Regions from separate parts of the Staphylococcus piscifermentans genome, predicted to be linked through region 2. Evidence: riboswitches for the same ligand, from Rfam matches in the RefSeq annotation. Region 2 holds a riboswitch; the other holds the start of a gene.
What was found. Region 2 has a riboswitch for FMN ahead of CKV71_RS07035 (ECF transporter S component). Riboswitches for the same ligand answer to the same signal wherever they lie in the genome.
Positions count from the first base shown of each region.

Region 1: linked by a shared signal. The riboswitch ahead of ribD (bifunctional diaminohydroxyphosphoribosylaminopyrimidine deaminase/5-amino-6-(5-phosphoribosylamino)uracil reductase RibD) and the one ahead of CKV71_RS07035 (ECF transporter S component) in region 2 are both predicted to bind FMN.

Region 1 covers NZ_LT906447.1:1,228,705-1,239,151, forward strand. Annotated here, with positions in the region: gene CKV71_RS05705 (aldo/keto reductase) at 1-671, shown strand, start outside; gene CKV71_RS05710 (ADP-ribosylglycohydrolase family protein) at 681-1,604, shown strand; gene CKV71_RS05715 (fluoride efflux transporter FluC) at 1,660-2,016, opposite strand; gene crcB (fluoride efflux transporter CrcB) at 2,009-2,380, opposite strand; gene CKV71_RS05725 (hypothetical protein) at 2,450-2,755, opposite strand; gene CKV71_RS05730 (transaldolase) at 2,943-3,659, shown strand; gene CKV71_RS05735 (hypothetical protein) at 3,779-4,237, shown strand; gene CKV71_RS05740 (competence protein ComK) at 4,215-4,658, opposite strand; gene CKV71_RS05745 (sigma-70 family RNA polymerase sigma factor) at 4,659-5,153, opposite strand; gene CKV71_RS05750 (hypothetical protein) at 5,362-5,583, shown strand; gene CKV71_RS05755 (peptidoglycan release complex glucosaminidase SagB) at 5,898-6,743, shown strand; gene CKV71_RS05760 (FAD/NAD(P)-binding protein) at 6,876-8,357, shown strand; FMN riboswitch at 8,457-8,589, shown strand; gene ribD (bifunctional diaminohydroxyphosphoribosylaminopyrimidine deaminase/5-amino-6-(5-phosphoribosylamino)uracil reductase RibD) at 8,767-9,816, shown strand; gene CKV71_RS05770 (riboflavin synthase) at 9,823-10,447, shown strand, end outside.
Region 2 covers NZ_LT906447.1:1,497,955-1,508,401, forward strand. Annotated here, with positions in the region: gene CKV71_RS07025 (response regulator) at 1-586, shown strand, start outside; gene CKV71_RS07030 (ATP-binding protein) at 570-2,318, shown strand; FMN riboswitch at 2,504-2,638, shown strand; gene CKV71_RS07035 (ECF transporter S component) at 2,698-3,246, shown strand; gene CKV71_RS07040 (ferredoxin) at 3,437-3,685, opposite strand; gene CKV71_RS07045 (helix-turn-helix domain-containing protein) at 3,783-4,745, shown strand; partial or broken gene CKV71_RS12675 (RNA-guided endonuclease InsQ/TnpB family protein) at 5,031-6,140, shown strand; gene CKV71_RS07060 (RecQ family ATP-dependent DNA helicase) at 6,338-7,720, shown strand; gene CKV71_RS07065 (LysM peptidoglycan-binding domain-containing protein) at 8,005-9,705, shown strand; gene ypdA (bacillithiol disulfide reductase YpdA) at 9,837-10,447, shown strand, end outside.

The DNA.
Region 1 (10,447 bases), 270 kb from region 2:
GGATTAAGGCTGGATTAGAATCTACTGGCTTAAAACGTTCGGACTTATTTATTACGTCGAAATTATGGTTGGAAGATTATGGCAGAGAAAATGTGGCTGAAGCTTATCAAACTTCTCTTAACAAATTAGATCTTGATTATTTAGATTTATATTTAATGCACTGGCCGGGCATGGATGAAGATGTGATGATTGAAACTTGGAAAGGAATGGAAGATTTACTGAAAGATAATAAGGTGAAAAATATTGGGGTCAGCAACTTTAAATCACATCACTTTGAAGCTTTATTATCTCATGCATCAATTAAACCAGTGATTGATCAAGTGGAATTCCATCCGTATTTAATTCAAGAAGATTTGCGTACATATCTAAATGCACAGCGTATTCAAATGGAATCCTGGTCTCCATTGATGAATGCGCAAATCTTAGATGACGAAGTTGTTAAATCAATAGCCGAAGAGGTAGGCAAGTCGCCGGCTCAAGTCATTATTCGTTGGAATATTCAACATGATGTCGTTGTAATTCCGAAGTCAGTGACACCTTCACGTATTAAAGAGAATTTAGAAGTGTTTGATTTCGAACTGTCCGATTCACAAATGACGCAATTAGATAATTTAAACGAAGATAAACGTGTAGGTCCTGATCCTGATAATTATTCTGGACATCATAAATAGGTGATTTGAATGGCTGATTATAAAGGAATGTTATATGGAGCGATGGTAGGAGATGCTTTAGGAGTGCCTGTCGAATTTGAAAATAGAGGCAGTTTTAATGTTGAGAGCATGATTGGTTATGGTACATGTAACCAACCACCTGGAACATGGTCGGATGACAGTTCTCTCACCTTGTGTTTGGCAGAAAATATTAACGCGCATGGCAATCTAGACAGTTTAATGCAAAAATTTGTGCGTTATTTGAATGATGGCTATTTGACGCCATTCGGTGCTGCATTTGGTGTGGGTAATTCTACAACGCAGTCAATTAGAAGATACGAAGAGGGGACGCCAGCTGAACAATGCGGAGGCACATCAGAATATAATAATGGGAATGGTGCTTTGATGAGAATTGCTCCGTTAATCAAATGTTTACCTGAAGAGATGGCGTTCAAGCAAGTCGCCGATATAGTAATTGCCTATACACGTATTACACATGGCCATCCGCGTGCCCTCGTAGCATCTATTATTTATGTAGAGATATTGCGAAACATTGCTGCAGGGCATTCCTTTAAGATGAGTGTGGAGAATACTGAAAAAGAATTAAGTATAAATTTGAAGCAGGATGCTATCCTATTTGATGAATACAAAAATTTTTTCGAGAAAATATTTCAACCAGAATTCTATCAACTTCCTCAAAGTTATATTCGATCCTCTGGATACGTAGTAGATACTTTAGAAGCTGTTTTATGGTGTATCGGCAATTCCGATAATTTCAAAGATGCTGTGCTTAAAGCAGTTAATTTAGGTGACGATACAGATACGGTAGGCTCGATAACTGGAAGCATTGCCGGTTTATTATATGGTGTTCAAGCTGTTCCGGATACATGGATTGAAAATTTAGTAAGTAAAGAGAAGTTTGAACCTATTATTTCAAAGTTTATAATAACATGAAAAAGGTGCTGGGATTCGTTCCAGCACCTTTCTTATATACTTGCAGTAGCTCTCTTTATTGTGCAATGAGAAAACCAAGCCAACATGCTGCAAAGCAAAGTATATATTGCAATGCACTATATAAAATAAATAACGCCGGTTTTGTTTGTTCTGTTAATAGATTTTTCAATTCTAAAGATAGAGTGGAAAATGTTGTCAATCCACCTAAAAAACCTACAATCAATAATGGGGATGCCCATTGATAAGAGAGTGCAAAACCGCTCAACAAACTAATTGCAAAACTTCCTGCTAGGTTAACTATTAACGTAGCTATCGGCATTTCAGAAGGGATACGGCTGCATGCTTGTGTAACAGCAGCTCTAACGACCGCACCTAAACCGCCGCCAAGCATAATCAACAACAATTTAATCATGACTGAGCGCACCCCCTAATTTACCGCCAAGGTAACAAAGCAGAATACCCAAGATGTAACTTGTGACAGCATAGATACCAAGTAATAGATAATGATGCTGTTCTAACATATGTACGAGTTCAAACTGAAAAGAAGAGAAAGTCGTTAGCGCCCCTAAGAATCCAGTGGTAATTCCTTTTTTAAATAAAGGGTTGTTTTGAAATAACTTTAAAATCAAAGCTGTAAAGAATCCCATCAGGAAAGCACCTGCTAAGTTAGCAAGAAAGGTTCCCGTTGGAAATCCATCGCTATGATTCAATTGTGATAATAAAAATCTTATTAGTGCACCAAAAGCGCCACCAATAAATACATATAAGTACTGCACTATACCGCCTCTTTTATTTTTAATAAGTAAATTGTGGTACCGCTGAATGTAATTGTCAAATTCAAGGGATTATTTTAGAAGTCCGAATGAGACTAAAGAAGCAGCGATATGCAGAAGAATTGTTATTAATAAAATATAAGGTAAGAATTTACTTGCAGGACGAATCCAATCTGTTCTTTCTTTTGAAAGTTTCATAGATTTATCTGCGAAAATAATTGCTATGATTAAGATAATTGCATTGACGACACTGCTAATGATTATTTTTTTGACGATAGATTCAAATTGCGCATTAAAAATCGGATTACGCATATTGAAGTAAAAACTGATAACTACCAAGACGAGAGTAATATAAAAATAAAGTTTAGATTTTGCCATGGCGACCTCCATTTCTATTCATTCTTACATATTATCATATTGGAATAGCCATAAACCATTCCTTTACAAAACTCTCTATTTGTTAAATGTTTTGAGTTTGCACAATCGCGTTTTAGAATAGTGCGTGTTATAATTTAGTTATTCTAAAGGAATGAAAGTTGTAGTAATGATAGGAGGAACTCATTCTATGGTAAAAGCAGATTTAAACGTAGAAGTATTCGCAGATGGTGCGGATATCGAAGAAATGAAAGCAGCATACAAAAATAATGAAGTGGATGGTTTCACAACTAACCCAAGCTTAATGGCTAAAGCAGGTGTGACGGATTATAAAACATTTGCGGAAGAAGCGGTACGTGAAATTCCAGATGCTTCAATTTCATTTGAAGTATTTGCAGATGATTTAGATACAATGGCTAAAGAAGCAGAAATTTTAAAACAATACGGTAAAAATGTATTTGTTAAAATTCCTATTGTTACAACTAATGGTGAATCAACAATTCCATTAATCAAGAAATTATCAGCAGACAACGTGCATTTGAATGTGACTGCTGTTTATACTTTAGATCAAGTTAAAGCTATTACAGAAGCAGTAACTGAAGGTGTTCCAACTTATATCTCAGTATTTGCTGGACGTATTGCAGATACTGGTGTAGATCCGCTTCCACTCATGAAAGAATCAGTGGAAATTGCGCATTCAAAAGAAGGCATCAAATTATTATGGGCAAGCTGCCGTGAATTATTCAATGTCATTCAAGCAGATGAAATCGGTGCAGACATCATTACATGTCCTGCAGGCGTAATCAGCAAAATCCCTAATATCGGTCGCGATGTTAATGAATTATCAGTAGATACTGTTAAAGGATTTGCAAAAGACATTCAAAAATCAGGACTTTCAATCCTATAATAAAAAAAGTGTATCTCTTTAATTAGGAATATATTAAAATAAAGGCAGAAATAGTTTGTGTATCTTTAAACTATTTCTGCCTCTTTTTTATTGTATTGCAAGGGCAGGTGTATAGGTGTATGAAAAAAGAAGAATTTGAATCCAAAGTTAAAAAGCAACTTTGGTTCTTGAATAAAAAAGAAAAAATAAAATTAAATCAATTTATGACAGAAGCGCAAACGAACCAAGCAAATTCGAAAATATTAAATCAACCGATTAGATTTTCAAATTTATTTCTAAAACAATATGTTTTTTCTAATAAAACACACGGGTCTAGTTTCTTATTTATTATAATCGTGTTGATGTTACTTGCGAATGCTTTGTTATTAGGACTCTTTCTGTTTGGATTATTGACCAGTCTGAATGTGGTAAATTACTTCGTGCAGCCACAGACGAATCTATCCACTCTTCAACTCGTCTTACTTTTAATTGGTGGGATATTAGCTATGATTATAGCTTGCTACTTTATTAAAGTAGTGACAGGCTATTTCACCAAAAAATTATTAGAGTATCGTTTTAATCGTGTGCAACAAACATGAAATGATGTAAGAAAATACATTCTAACCATTTGTGATGAATGAATGGGTAAGGCGCGTGAATGACGAGTTGCTGACCATTTGAAAAGGTCAAACGTGTATGTTGCTGTTCTGGTTTAATACTCGCAATCTGCATTCCGTTGATAAAATACTGCAAGTCGGTTTGCGGGTGTTTGATAGGAAACAGTATCGTCATTGAATCCACGATTAAGGGCAGATGTTTACGTATATTCAGTAATTGCTTTAAATCTGATGAAAAAACATTTTTTGGCAACGGATGCATACGTATTAATAAGTCTAAATACTTTTTTATAGAGTGTTTGGTCAATTTACGAAAAATATTGTAGACACATTCAACTTGGAAACATTGATGCGGATAAGATTTCATATAAATAATGACAAGGTGCTGTCTAGTCTTGCCCAATTATAGACCTCCTTTTAAAAACTGACGAAGCGGTTCTAATTTTAAACGTGCTCGTTGCTGATATTTACGAATGGATGTGGCTGATTTATCCATTAATTTCTGAATTTCAAATTGTTTATAACCAAATAATTTGAGATTCAACCATAAACGCTCGTGCTCATTCAACAAGTGATAGTAATCTGCAGTCATGAGCGGCAAGATATTTGAAGCATTCGCTTGAAGTGAATGATTTAATTCAGAGTTTTCCAGATCAATTGTACTTATTTCTGGTTGTCTCCCTTTACTTCTAAATAAATCGACGAGATAAAAATGAAGTCTTTGAAATAAATAACGGCTCATGCTATTATGGATGGACATGTCAAATTGACGTATCAATTCCCACATTTTAATTGTTAATAATTGTGCATATTCTTCGCTGTCATATCGAATATTGTATTTATGCAGCAGCGAGTAGATGATGCCTTTATTGCGACTGATTTGATGCTCAATATTCACAAGTTATACCTCCTTTTGGGTAGACACATATTATATTATTTCTGGTGTTTTCTATCTTACTTAATTTATAAGTGAGTTTCATTTGCTTAATAAGCAAAATAGGTGTTAAATAGAAGAACAGAAATCAATTTATTTTAAAGACTTAAAGCTAAATATGACTAATTAATAAAATTCAGCAACAATTGAAAAAATAAGACGGGAGGATTCTATGGATTACGCACATTTGAACTTAGAACACTTTTTTGCACGTCATGACGAATTAGATATGATTAAAGATTGCTCGGATTTTGTAATGATTAATAATATGACTAATGAAATGATGTATCGCGATGGCACAATCGAAGGGACTATCGATTTAAATCGTTACTATTATAAAAATAAATCAGAAGCAGCAAGCTTTATCATGATGGATTATAAACGTCCTGAATAAGCGTTGAAGTCACGATAATTCGTTGACACTGTTTAAATAGTGGAATTTTACCTGTTGAATGCAGTTTTTTGTTGGATTCAACAGGTTATTTTATTTTTGAAAGGAAAAATTACTTATAAATATTACTGAAAGTATCAAAATATTAGCTAAAGAATACAACAATATTACATTCTGACTTCAAAGCCGTGACAGCTTCAAAGATATGATAAGATAATGGGTGGAGAGTCAAAATGGCTTTTTATACTTAAAAAGTGATATAGTTTAATATCCGAATTTATAATTTTATAATTCAACTTGACCTAAGAGGTGTAATTATGACGAAACATAAGAAGGGCTCTATTATAGCTATTATAGGGCTACTTGTTATTTTAGCGGCAGCAGGAGCGCTGTTCTTTTCTATGATTTCTGACCAAATATTCTTTAAACATGTAAAGAAAGTAGAAACAGTGGAACATCTTAACGTCACTTTAGACAAAGCTGCTAAAAAGCAAATTGATAACTATACGAGTCAGCAAGTATCTGATAAGAATGATAGATGGCATGACGCGACAGGTACTGAAATTAAAAATGCTATGAATAGTAAGAATTTTATCAATGATAAAGTTCAACGCTATCAATTCCTAGATTTATCTAAATACCAAGGCATTGAAAAAAACCGTATCAAACGCATGTTAGCAGATCGTCCTACATTATTGGCACATACTGATGACTTTATGAAAGCAGCCAAGAAACGTCATGTTAATGAAGTATACTTAATTTCACATGCAATTTTAGAAACAGGTGCTGTGAAGAGTGATTTATCCAAAGGTGTCGAAATAGACGGTAAGAAATATTATAACTTTTATGGTGTAGGTGCATTAGATAAAGATCCTATTAAAACGGGCGCAGAATATGCTAAGAAACATAATTGGGATACACCTGAAAAAGCAATAGATGGAGGAGCTGATTTTATTCACTCTCATTTCTTATCCAACCCAGATCAAAATACACTTTATAGCATGAGATGGAATCCAAAAAATCCAGGGGAACATCAATATGCAACAGATATTAAATGGGCAGAAAGTAATGCGTCCTTAATTGCCGATTTCTATAAGAAAATCAATACTGAGGGTAAATACTTCAAGTTATTTGTCTATAAAGATGATAAACAACATCAATAAATAAATTTAAACTTTTTCATAAAGCGGAAGAATTAAAACGAAACAGTTTTAATTGTTTCGCTTTATTTGTTTTTATTGCATAATAGGTAATGAAACTATAGAGTGAATCGGAAATAAAGAGGAGGAAATAAAATGCGGGTCGCAATTATTGGAATGGGTACGGCAGGTGTCAGTATTTTACGTCAATTAGAAGCTCATTCATATTTTAGTGAACTAGACATTGATGTGTATGATGATCCTCAAAATATGGGGCAAGGAGTGCCTTTTCAAAATGACAGTGCGCAATTACTTATTAATTTACCAAGTAAAGACATGTCGCTGAATGCTCACGATGCCTCAGAATTTTTCAATTGGTATGAAACTCAAAATCAATTTAAATTTGATAATGCTACATATTTACCGAGATTTGTATTCGGTCATTATATGAAAAGCTATTTAGAAAAATTCAATCAACAATACAGTAACATTCATTTAATTACGGAAAAGGCCACTGAGATGTATTTAGAACAAGGTTATGAGGAAAATGCCAGAATTCAATATTTTGTATGTACCAATCATCAACAAGAAGCATGCAGACAGTATGATTATGTCTTCTTGACAGTAGGTACGATGGCTTATCATGATCCTTACCATTTAAAAGGTCTGAAGGGTTATATTCCATCACCTTATCCGACTTATGAAACGCTGAATGAAGTGGACAGCACAGACGATATTGCGATTATCGGTACAGGCTTATCGAGTTTAGATGTAATACGTTATGTGGTTAAACATCATCCTAATTTGCCGATTACAGCTACGAGCAGACATGGAGAGCTTCCGAGTGTGCGTGGAAATATGATTGATATTACTCTGCGTCATATTACTAAAGAGAATTTCGAAAGTATATTACGTTCGCACTTTGGAGTAGTTCCTCTAGAATCTATGATCCGGTTATTTAAACAAGAATGTGAAGATTATAATATTCCATTACAAGAGTTGATTAATCGTAAAGTAGGGGACCCGATTAAAGACTTGAAATATGATTTAGCTCACCCTGAAATATTAGGAGTTTTCCAAAGTATACTTGAAACCATCAAGGAAAATATGAACTGGATATGGAATAGTTTGAGCCTGCAAGATCAAGAAGTTTTCATGAAAAAGTATATGCCGATTTTAAAAGCCAATTCAAACCCGATGCCTCCGCGTACAGCACGATTGTTGATTGAAGAAATTTCTGCTGGACATGTGGTAATTAAAAAAGATTTAGCAGATGTACAATATAAAAATGAAACGTACATTTTTAAATATCATAATCAAGTTGAGCCTGATTATTTCAATGTTGTAATTAATGCCACTGGTCCTAAAACACAATTGAAAGATTTAGATGATGACGATGCTTTTATTATAGATATCGCTAATAGACAAATTGTACAACCTCACCCAATGGGCGGTATTCAAATTGTCCCTGAAACCAATCAGGTAATCAGCCCTCGACATGGTACGCTGCCTCATCTTATTGCTATCGGACAAATTACCAACGGCATTAATCAGGCACGCAATGGTGTAAACATGATTGTGCGTCAATCTGTGCAAGCAGTCAAAAGCTTATATGATTTTCACGAACAAATACGCTAGATAAGCTTTTGTTATTGTAAGATTGATAAAAATAAGATATGATTAATTCATGAGTTAAGATTTTGAATAACTCTTATTGATTCAGAAACAATTTCATAAAAATTCTTTCGGGGCAGGGTGAAATTCCCAACCGGCAGTAAATTAAAGCCTGCGACCTGTATTCTTTTTTGAATATGGCTGATCTAGTGGAAATCTAGAGCCGACAGTATAGTCTGGATGGGAGAAAGAATGAAGAACATCATTAAATGTGAAACTTAATTATCTATTTGATTTAAAAAGTTTTAGTTTAAGTGGTCTTATTTAAGTATGCCTTTATACTAAATTTTTTATTTTCAAAGATAAATGATGATAAATTCTATTTCCCGTTGCTCAATTTTATTGGACAACGGTTTTTTAATGAGGTGATTGTTTGAATCGATTTTTACAAAATGCAATACAACTGGCAAAAATGGCAGAAGGTCAGACAGGTGTGAATCCAGCAGTTGGCTCAGTAGTCGTAAAGGATGGTTGGATAGTAGGTCTTGGCGCACATCTCAAGCAAGGTGAACGTCATGCTGAAGTGCAAGCTTTAGATATGGCTGGTGACCAAGCTCAAGGCGCTACGATTTATGTATCCTTAGAACCATGCACACACTTCGGTTCTACACCGCCTTGCGTCAATAAAATTATTGAAGCAGGTATTAAAAAAGTAGTGTATGCCATGAAAGATATTTCGCTCGATTCACCCGGAGATGACATTTTGCAATCTGCAGGTATTGAAGTGGAATATCAGCATCAAGCCCAAGCTGAGCTCATGTATAAAGACTTTTTTAAAGCGAAATCTGAAAATATACCAGAAGTCACATTGAAAGTCAGTGTGAGTTTAGATGGCAAACAAGCGACAGATACAGGGCAGAGTCAATGGATTACTAATCCAGGTGTTAAACAAGATGTCTTTAAACACCGTGCACGTCATGACGCTTTGTTGACAGGTGCTGGAACAGTTCAAGCGGATAATCCGAGTTTAACGGTCAGACTAGAAGGCGAACGACAGCCCGTTAGAGTAATATTAGATAGAAGCGGCCGATTAAACCTGCAACAACAGATTTTTCATGACCAGCAAACGCCAGTCTGGTTGTATACAGAAAATAAAGAAATGCTGAATAAAGAACATTCTAATCAAGTTAAAATCATACTGTTAGAAGATTGTTCTATTAAAAATATTTTACAAGATTTATATCATAATGGTATTGGTTCGCTTTATGTAGAAGCTGGACCTAATGTATCTTCTCAATTTCTCCAATCAGAGTGTGTCCAAACACTCATCATTTATTATGCCCCGAAAGTTATTGGAGGTTCAGGGAAATATCAGTTTTATCAAACTGACAATGTACTTTCCTTGGATAAAATTCCTCAATTTGAAATTGCCAACTCTGAAATCATCGATCAAAATATTAAAGTTTCACTAAGAAAGAAGTGATCTTATATGTTTACCGGTATAGTTGAAGAAGTCGGTACAGTCGTCCAGACTGCTTCAGAACAAAATGTCATGAAGTTGACGATTGAATGTCACACAATCTTGCAAGACATTCATATCGGTGATTCTATCAGTGTCAATGGCGCTTGCTTAACTGTAATTTCTTTTAATAACCAAACCTTTGATGTTCAAGTGATTAAAGGTACTGAAAATAAAACATATCTCTCTGAATTACGTAAAGGCAGTGCGGTTAATTTAGAACGTGCGATGTCCAGTCAAGGAAGATTTGGCGGCCATTTTGTATTGGGTCATGTTGATGACGTCGGAACGATACGTCGAATTCAACCATCAGCTAATTCCAATATTGTCACGATTCAATGTCCGACATCACTGACTTCTCAAATGGTACAGCAAGGTTCCATTACGGTAGATGGTGTCAGTTTAACTATTTTCCGTTTAGATGATGGTCAATTTGATATTCATTTAATACCTGAAACGAAGCGTGCGACGATTTTAAGTTCGAAAAAAGTAGGAGATAAAGTGCATTTGGAAGCGGATATGTTATTTAAATACGTTCAAAAAGCACTTTCAAAAGATGAATCTGGATTGACTAGGGATAAATTGAGTCAGTTTG
Region 2 (10,447 bases):
TGCTTGTATCTTATTAGACTTAATGCTTCCCGAATTAGACGGTATAGAAGTTGCAAACCGTTTAAGAGAGTATAAAGACACACCTATTATTATGTTGACCGCTAAAGGGGAAGAGACAAACCGCGTGGAAGGATTTGAATCTGGGGCAGATGACTATATCGTCAAACCATTTTCACCGCGCGAAGTTGTTTTACGTGTTAAAGCCTTACTAAGACGTACTTTAACAGCAGCTTCTGAGCAAAATGAGCCACACGCTAGAGATTTGATTGAATTCAAACATTTAGTGATTGATAACGATGCACATCGCGTACTTGCTGATGGTACTCAAGTCAACTTAACACCGAAAGAATATGAACTATTAATCTTCTTAGCGAAGACACCGAACAAGGTTTTTGACCGTGAACAATTATTGAAAGATGTATGGCATTATGAATTCTACGGAGACTTGCGTACTGTAGATACACATGTCAAACGTCTTAGAGAAAAATTAAATCGTGTTTCCTCAGATGCAGCGCACATGATTCAAACTGTCTGGGGCGTCGGTTATAAATTCGAGGTCAACAGCAATGATGAAACGGCTCAATAATGTCGTAATAAAACTGTGGTTAACTATAATTCTTATAGTGACGACAGTTTTAATTTTACTCAGTGCAGCTTTAATTACGTTTATTCAAAACTATTATACGCAAGATACTGAACAATCCTTAATTAAAGATGCCGAACGCATCAGTGTATTACTCGAAGAATCCGATAACAAGGGACTGGCAATCAAGCATAGTAAAGCATTGATCGAAGGTCCGAGCGGCTTGATTATCATGAAAAATAAAAATGATGAATTCTATAATTCACATTCTAAGTTGAAAAACGAAATGATGAATGTGATTACTAAAAATTCTAATTATCAAAAGGTGTTTAAAGACCATCAAAAAACCTCACAGCATGTGAAGTTAAAAGTCGATGATAAAACTAGAACTTACGTATTGTTAGGTTATCCGACAAAAATAGATGCTGCCACTCCAAACGGTGCAGTATTTATTTATCAAGACTTAAAGAGTATAGATGATACCAATAATGTGATTACTATTATTATTTTAGCGACAGCAGTTATCTTCTTAATTATAACAACTGTTTTTGCATTCTTTTTATCATCAAGAATTACCAAACCGCTTCGCCAACTCCGTACTCAAGCAATGAACGTATCTGAAGGCGACTATACGCAAGTTAACAATATTAATTCGAAAGATGAAATTGGTGAATTAGCACATTCTTTCAATAAGATGAGTAATGATATCCAAAGACATATTGATGAAATTTCTGCTTCAAAAAACATCAGAGACAGCCTCATCAATTCAATGGTCGAAGGCGTATTGGGGATTAATGAAAACAGAGAAATTATTCTTTCTAATGAAATGGCTAAAAAAATGGCCGAACAGCTCCGTGCGACAAAAAAAGAACAATTTACTGAACAGATGGATCGTACGTTTGAAGAAAAAGAAATCCAGTTCCAAGAATATGAAGTCAAAAATCGTTACTATGTCGTTATTATGAGTTATATTGAACAATTCCAACCTCACCAAAGCGGTGTAGTAGCGATTATTCGAGATATGACCAACGAGCATCAATTAGATCAGATGAAAAAAGACTTCATTGCTAATGTTTCTCACGAACTACGTACACCTATTGCCTTATTGCAAGGTTACACAGAATCTATTGTAGACGGCGTGGTTTCTGAACCGGAAGAAATCAGAGATTCACTTTCAATTGTTCTAGACGAAACACAGCGCTTGAATCGTCTCGTCAATGAACTGTTAAATGTAGCAAGAATGGATGCTGAAGGCCTATCAGTAAATAAAGAAGTGCAGCCTATCGATAACTTATTGGAGCGCATGCAACTGAAATATCGTCAACAAGCTGAAGATTTGCAGATTGATATTAATTTGGCACCAGATACTAATGGAAAACTTTGGTACTATGATACAGATAGAATGGAACAAGTACTGACTAACTTAGTAGACAATGCCTCTCGCTATACTTCACCGGGAGATGCGATTACTATCAGTACAGGCGAATCAGATCAATACGATATCTTATATGTTTCTGATACAGGCAGCGGAATAGCACCCGAGCATATTGATTTAGTATTTGACAGATTTTACAAAGTGGATGCTTCTAGAAAACGTGGTAAAGAAGGAACAGGGTTAGGCTTATTTATCTGCCGTATGATTATCGAAGCACAAGATGGCACGATTGACTTGAAAAGTCATTTAGGCGAGGGCACAACCTTTATTATTAAATTGCCCAAGCCGCCAAAGCATTAATTCAACGAATTGAGAAGTATTAAAGCATTGATATCAACTCCCTATATAAAGTAGTCACTTAAAAAGTGCAAGCTTTATATGGGGAGTTTTATGTTGACAGAAAAATGTCTCTTCTGTTTAAGCATCGGGATTGAATCAAAACATCTAATCCGATATAATAGATAAGAAAATAAAATAATAATGAAATTCATCTTCGGGGTCGGGTGAAAGTCCCAACCGGCAGTAATTAAAGCCTGCGACCTGTATTTATTAATCATAAATATGGCTGATCTAGTGAGACTCTAGAGCCGACAGTATAGTCTGGATGGGAGAAGATGGAGGGTTTATTTGTTGTGCGTAAATTCCTCCTATTCGCGTAAGATGAATGGAAGGAGTACTTATGAATCAACAAAAAAACAAACGCTTTATCATTATAAGTATGATGAGTGCCATTGCGTTTATTTTGATGTTTATCAAATTTCCGCTGCCATTTTTACCACCATACTTAACGCTTGATTTCAGCGACGTTCCTGCATTGCTTGCAACATTTCTATTTGGGCCTGTAGCAGGCGTGATTGTAGAACTCATCAAAAATCTGCTTAACTTCCTTTTCAATATGGGAGATCCGATAGGGCCTGTAGCAAATTTTGCAGCTGCAGTCAGTTTCTTGCTTACTGCATTTTATGTAAGTAAATTATCTAAAGGCAAATTAAATATAATTATAGGTTTAATTGCAGGTACTTTAGTAATGACTTTAGTCCTGAGTATCTTAAACTATTTTGTCTTATTGCCTTTATATGGTATGATTATGAACCTTGCTGATGTAGTAAAAAACTTAAAAATTATCATTGTATCAGGCATTATTCCGTTTAATATAATTAAAGGAATTGCGGTATCCATCATTTTCCTTTTACTCTATAAACGACTTAAAAAAGCATTGAACTATTAAACAAATAATCATTGCTCATTCATATATTAGGGGCTGGAACATATCGATTTGTTCCAGCTCCTGTCTATATAATTGGCGACAACTAATTCTTAAGGAAACAAAAAGAGACCAAAATACGAATCATATTTTGATCTCACACATTCATCTATATTTAGCGAAGAATACTAACTTAAAAGACGATTGATAGTCATTATTCGAATTTTAATGCATCCCCATCGAAAGGCTCATCTGCAATTTTAATAGAGTCTGTAGGACAACCTTCATCTGCATCTTCTAAATCTTCATAAAGTTCTTCAGGAACTTCTGCTGTACCTTCATTATCATCTAAAATAACATATGCGATACCTTCATCGTCATAATCATAAATATCTGGAGCTGCAGCACCGCAAGCACCGCATGCAATACAAGTATCCATATCTACAATCGTATATTTAGCCAATTTTACTTCGCCTCCTTTTACAAAAATGCTACACTTATAACGTATTTTTATTTTAACACCAGGAATTCTTTTTTCAATACAACAGATTATTAAGGTGATGATTGATTTGAAAGAAATTATTCAATACATAAAAACACATGCTTATCATTATAAAACTGCTAAAAGTCTTTATAATATCATCGTTGGTGCTAAAACCCATCAAACTTATTTTGATGCATGTAGCCAACAACTTTTATCATTATATCACAGTCATCCAAATTTGAAATATCCGTCATTCGAACGAATATTCAATAGTTTGAATGAAAGCGATGACAATTTAAATATTGATTTAAAAATTACTCCTCGCTATACTTTTGAAAGCATACAACAGACATTCCAAGTGATTCAATTATTAATTCAAACAATTTCTTATAATAATCATCACACTTTATCTTTTATACCCGTCTCACAAATAAACAAAGTCCAGCATAGAGTGAAAAGAATTTTTCGTAAAATTAATCAAGAACATAAAGAAAAATTATTTGAAGAGGAAATATATCTACTGTTCAGACGAATTAATAAGGAAAATAATAGCTCCATCCTGCATTATTTTTTACAAGGTTTTGAAGAAACGATGTATACCAACCAACAAGTAGGGATGATAGAGTCATTAACTTACGATGATTTATTACGTATAAAAATGAACGATCTTGTAGAAATGATGAATCAATTAGAAAACAAAGTCGATTTTCCTATTTTAAATGAAGCGATTATCCTACCAGTCTTATCCCAAAACGCATATCAAACTTATCAACATGTTAAAGAAGGATTAAAAATGAACCAGATCGCTCATTTAGAAAACGTCAAAGAAAATACAGTAGAAGATCATATATTAGAACTATTTATTAAAGGTTACTTATCAGACTATAGCAAGTATCTTCATGAGGGTTTTTATAAAGATTTCAAACCTTTTTATCAGAATCAGAAAGAATCGCGCCTCAAGGAATTTAAAACAGAATTTCCAAATTACAGCTATTTTGAAATTAAACTTGCGATTATACGCACAGCCAGGGAGGAGTAGGACAGTTACTAAAAATATAATTAAATGTTTATAAACATACCCAAACCTATTTATAATTGAATTGAGGCGACAATCATGTATAAGACTATAGAAATAAACGGAAAATTAGGGAGTGCAATTTCTTACCCATCTAACCCTAAATATACAGCATACAGTCGGGTTGCGAACCCATCGCATGATGCATTACAAAATAAAATGGAAATTTTAACACATCACCGCAACTATCCCTGCTTTTAGCGGTTGTATCTATGGTTTTGGTCCATTGAAAAAAGAAGGTGACAAAATATGCTGAGAGCGTATAAAACCGAAATCAATCCTTCTTTTGAACAATGTCAAACCATCAACCAAACTATCGGCACATGCCGTTGGATTTACAACAAATTCATTGAAACCAATCAATATCTATATGAAAAAGAAAAATCGTATATGGACGGTTATACATTCAGCAAATGGATGAACAATGTATATCTTCCAAGTCATCCGGATAAACATTGGGTTAAACAAAGTGCCAGCAAAGCCATTAAACAATCCATTATGAATGCGCATCGTGCTTATCAGACATTTTTCAAAAATAAACAAGGTTATCCGAAGTTCAAAAAGAAATCGGGTATCGGAAGTTATTATTTGATCGGTACCATTCATGTACAACGGCATCGCATCCAATTGCCGAAGTTGGGATGGATTAAATTAAAAGAAAGAGGTTACATTCCCACAAATAATATAAAATCTGCCACCATCGTTAAAGAATATGACAGATATTATGTGTCGGTATTAGTTGATCAACCGCCTCCCCCTATTTTCAAACCGGAACAGACAGAGGGAATCGGTATTGATTTAGGATTGAAAGAAGCTGTATTCACACCCTCCGGTGTAAAAATCAGAAGCTTCAAAACGAATCAAACTATTATTAAACTTGATAAATCTTTGAAAAGGCAGCAGCGAAAATTATCCAGAAAGAAAAAAGGTTCTCGTAATTGATATAAACAGTTGTTGAAAGTACAAAGATTATACCGACGTATTAAAAATATTAAAAAAGACATCAAACGCAAAGGCATACTCTCTATTCTCCGTACAAATCCGCAATTTATTACGATTGAAAATTTAAATATCAAAGGCATGATGAGAAACAAAAGGTTGGCCAACAGTTTTCAACAGATCGGACTCGGTTACATTGTTGAATGGTTGAAAATCAAGTGTCAAGATTATGGCATCGAATTACGCCAAGTCGACAGATTTTATCCATCCAGCCAAATATGTTCCGATTGCGGACATACACAACCCATGCCTTTGAATCAAAGAACGTATTATTGTAATCATTGCGGAATGATGAAGGACAGAGACATCAATGCCAGTATAAATTTGAAACAAGCAACAGATTACACCGTGATAGTGTAATAAAATAAAGAAAGGAAAACTGCTAAAAGGTTATCACACAATTTAAATGTATAGATAAAGTTTCAAACTACGGTGGGCTACATCGGAAGTAACGCTCTGGGAGAGGTTCATAGACCTGATTTCAATCGAAATCAACCTCATTGAAAAGAGAAATCCTCTAATAACATTTGAATATGTTTTTAGTAGCAGGGATAGAGATGCTGCAAGAAGCCCTTGAAAATTGGTTTGGTTTCGATTCATTTAAACCAGGACAAGAAGCAATCATCGAAAGTATATTACGTCAACAAAATACTCTAGGGATCTTACCAACCGGCAGTGGTAAAAGTTTATGTTATCAATTGCCGACTTATATCATGCAAAAGCCAACCTTAATCATTTCACCCTTGATTTCTTTAATGGATGATCAAGTGATGCAAATGAGAAAAAAAGGTGAACGCGCAGTGTGCTATGTGCATTCCGGTATGGGAATAGATGAAAAAATACAAAATCTTAAGTTAATTAAAAAGGCGAAATTTATATTTTTAAGCCCAGAATTTATATTACATCGCGATAATATTAAATACTTGAACAACATCGATTTAGGTCTGATTGTCTTAGATGAAGCACATTGTATTACAGAATGGGGCTATGATTTCAGACCTCATTACGCCTTAGTCGGTAAAATTACAAAGCGTTTCCCTAAAGCTACAGTATTAGCTTTAACTGCTACTGCCCCTAAGCACTTAAAACAAGATTTGGACGAGATAGTGGGCACGCAGTTTCATGAAATTAAAACTAAAATGGACCGAAGTAATATTTCATTATCACATTTTAATTTCGAGAATGATAAAGAGAAAACGGAATGGTTAATAAACAAGGTAAGCTCAAGTGGACCTACTATCATTTATGTTTCATCTAAGAAAAAATGTCGTGAACTTGCTCAACTTATCTATAATGCCGGTTATTTAACTGGAATTTACCATGGGGACATGTCTTATCAAGAAAGGCAAACTGTTCAACAACAATTTTTGCAAAACGATATTCCAATTGTTGTAGCAACCAGTGCTTTCGGAATGGGAATTAATAAACCTGATATCAGAACTGTAATACATTATCATCTGCCTCCTAGTCCCTCTAGCTACATTCAAGAAATAGGCAGAGCAGGAAGAGATGGCACATACAGTCAAGCTATAAGTTTGTTTCAGCCAGATGATGCATATTTACTAGACACCTTAATGTTTGCTGATGTTATCAACGAAGCCGATATTGAGGCGTTTGAAGCAGGTGGCTTACTTCCAGAAGAAAAACAACGTATTATTGAAGTTCTTCGACAACGCTTTTCCCTAAAAGAAATTCGCCAAATATTTCAACGCTCAGAAATACGCAAAAAAGACGGTTTGATTAGAATGCTAGGATATAAAAACCTTACGACTTGTCGCCGAGAATATCTGATGTCTTATTTTGGTGAAACTATCGAAAAACCTGCATCTTGTTGTGACAATGATCATAATGTAGAAATTATTAATGAAAGAAATACTAAAAAAGTAACAAGAAAGATGGATTATTTAGAAAAACTCAATCAAATATTCATGAAAAATTAAAATTAAGATGAAACTTCATGTTATGGTAGATGAAATGTAGTTAATACATGCTTAATCAACAAATTTAAATCCTTTCTTTTCTACTACACGCTAAAATTATAAATAAGATGGATTTGTCCTTTAAAATTAAGATAAAAAATGTAATATTATATGCATCTTTTATTTGTCGAAGGCTATCCGTGCAAGTTATAATAATAGTGTTAAGATTTAAATTTTTAACTTTCATATTGAGGGGTATGGATACTACATATGAAATTTAATCACTAATTTACAGAGAAAGGATGATGGCGTTGTCAAATAACAACTTTAAAGATGATTTCGAACGTAATCGTCAGTCAATCGATCCAACGCACAATGATGACAATCAGCAAAATTCTGATACATCGATTGATTCCAATGAGCATGATGAAACAAACAACCAAGAACCTAAAACTGGAGCAACTCATTTCCCGCCAAGAGGCTCTCAACGCAGACGTCGCAGAAGAAGAGAAACTGCAAAACACCAATCAAATGAAGCGAATAATGAAGAAGAACTACATACTGATAAAAAAGGTGTAGAAGATAAAGATATCTCTGCTGAAAAAGAAGATAATAAAACTAAAGCAGGTGGGGCTGCTGCAGCAAGTGTCGGCGGGGGAATTATTGGAAAAAAATTGCATGCAAATCATGAAGACAAAGAAAAAGCCTCAGCTCAAAAAAATGAAAAAAGCGACGTAGGAAGTTTAGACGATCGTTCCGACAAATCATATGACAATAGTAGTCGACAAAGTGATAAAGAAGAACAGTCTGCTAAAGAAAAAGATAACCCTGCAGGTAAACAAGCAACTAGTGCTGCAGCTGGCGGTGCGGCAGGCAACAGCGCTGCAAATAAAACTGCAAAGAATAGCGAAAAATCAGTTAACAAAAATGCTGATGAACCACAACAAACAGCTTCTAAAGATAAGCAAAAGCATAATGCAGGTAAAGCGGCTGGTGCTGCAGCTGTAGGCGCTGGTGCTGCTATGGCTGGCAAAGCAGCTAAAGACCACAAAGATTCCAAAGATCATCGTGATGAAAAACAAAAAGATTCAGAAAAGCCAAACGACAAAAAAGATAGTAAAGCTAAAAAAGCTGGGGCAGCTGGAGCTGGTGTTGCCGGTGGTGCTGCTGCAAGCAAAGCGGCTGAATCTCATAAAGACAATAAAAAAGAAGAATCAAAAGATAAGAAACACAACAAAGGTAAAGCGGCAGCTGCTGGTGCTGGCGCGGCAGGCGGAGCTGCAGCTACAAAAGCAGCAAGCGCTCACGGATCCGGCGGCAATAATGGCGGCAACGGTGGTAACGGAGGAAATGGTCCAGAAAATAACGGAAACCATGACGAGCCTAAGAAAAAAGGCGGAATGAAAAAGTTATTGCCATTGTTGTTAGGATTGATTATTATTGCAGCAATTGCGATTTTTGGCGGCATGGCTTTAACGAATCAAGGCGACCACAAAGATGGTAACGACAATAAAGTAGCTAATCATTCTAAAGACAATAAGAAAGATGATGCCAAAGATAAATCATCAGACGCTCAAAAAGACAAGAAATCTGATGATAAAAACAGCAAAGATAAAAATTCAGATAAAACTGCTGAATCCGATGATAGTGCGAATAACCAAAATGAAGATAATGCAAATAACAACGGTACAAATGAATCTGCTAACGCTAATGGTTACGGAGAGAATAGTCAAAATGATCAAAACGGCCAAAACGGTTACAACCAAGATCAACAAGGACAAAACCAACAAAACGCCCAAAATGGTCAATCTAACCAAAATAATCAACAAGCACAAAGCCAACAAGGCGGTCAAACTCACACTGTTTATGGCAAAGAAAATCTTTACCGCATTGCAATTCGCTATTACGGTGAAGGTACACCAGAAAACGTTGAAAAAATCAAACGTGCTAATGGCTTGAATAGTAATAATATCTCTAACGGCCAACAACTTGTTATTCCACAATAAATCATTTCTATACCAGAAACGAGTATCTCCTCGTTTCTGGTTTTTTATGTTTACCAATAATTAAAGTAAAACTCTTTCAAATTCAAATATGACTGATATAATATTATAGGTGAATGAAGGAGGACAATACGATGCAAACAGTCGAAAGTATTATAATAGGCGGCGGCCCTTGTGGTTTAAGCGCCGCTATTGAACAGAAGAAAAAAGGAATTGAAACGCTAGTAATTGAAAAAGGAAATGTGGTAGACGCAATATATAATTATCCAACCCACCAAACTTTTTTCTCATCTAGTGATAAATTGAGTATCGGCGATGTACCTTTCATCGTTGAAGAATATAAACCACGCAGAAATCAAGCGTTGGTGTATTATAGAGAAGTTGTAAAATATCATCAACTTGATGTACATGCGTTTGAAGAGGTCCTCACAGTTAAAAAAATTGGTAAACGCTTTACAATTACAACTACAAAAGACACGTATCAATGCAGATTTCTTACGGTAGCAACTGGCTATTATGGTCAACATAATGATTTAGAAGTAGAAGGAGCTAAATTACCTAAAGTTTTCCATTACTTTAAAGAAGCACATCCTTATTTCGACCAAAATGTAGTCATTATCGGTGGAAAGAACTCTGCTGTTGACGCTGCTTTAGAATTAGAAAAAGCTGGGGCCAACGTCACAGTTCTATATCGTGGTGCAGATTATTCTGCAGCAATCAAACCGTGGATTTTACCAAACTTTGA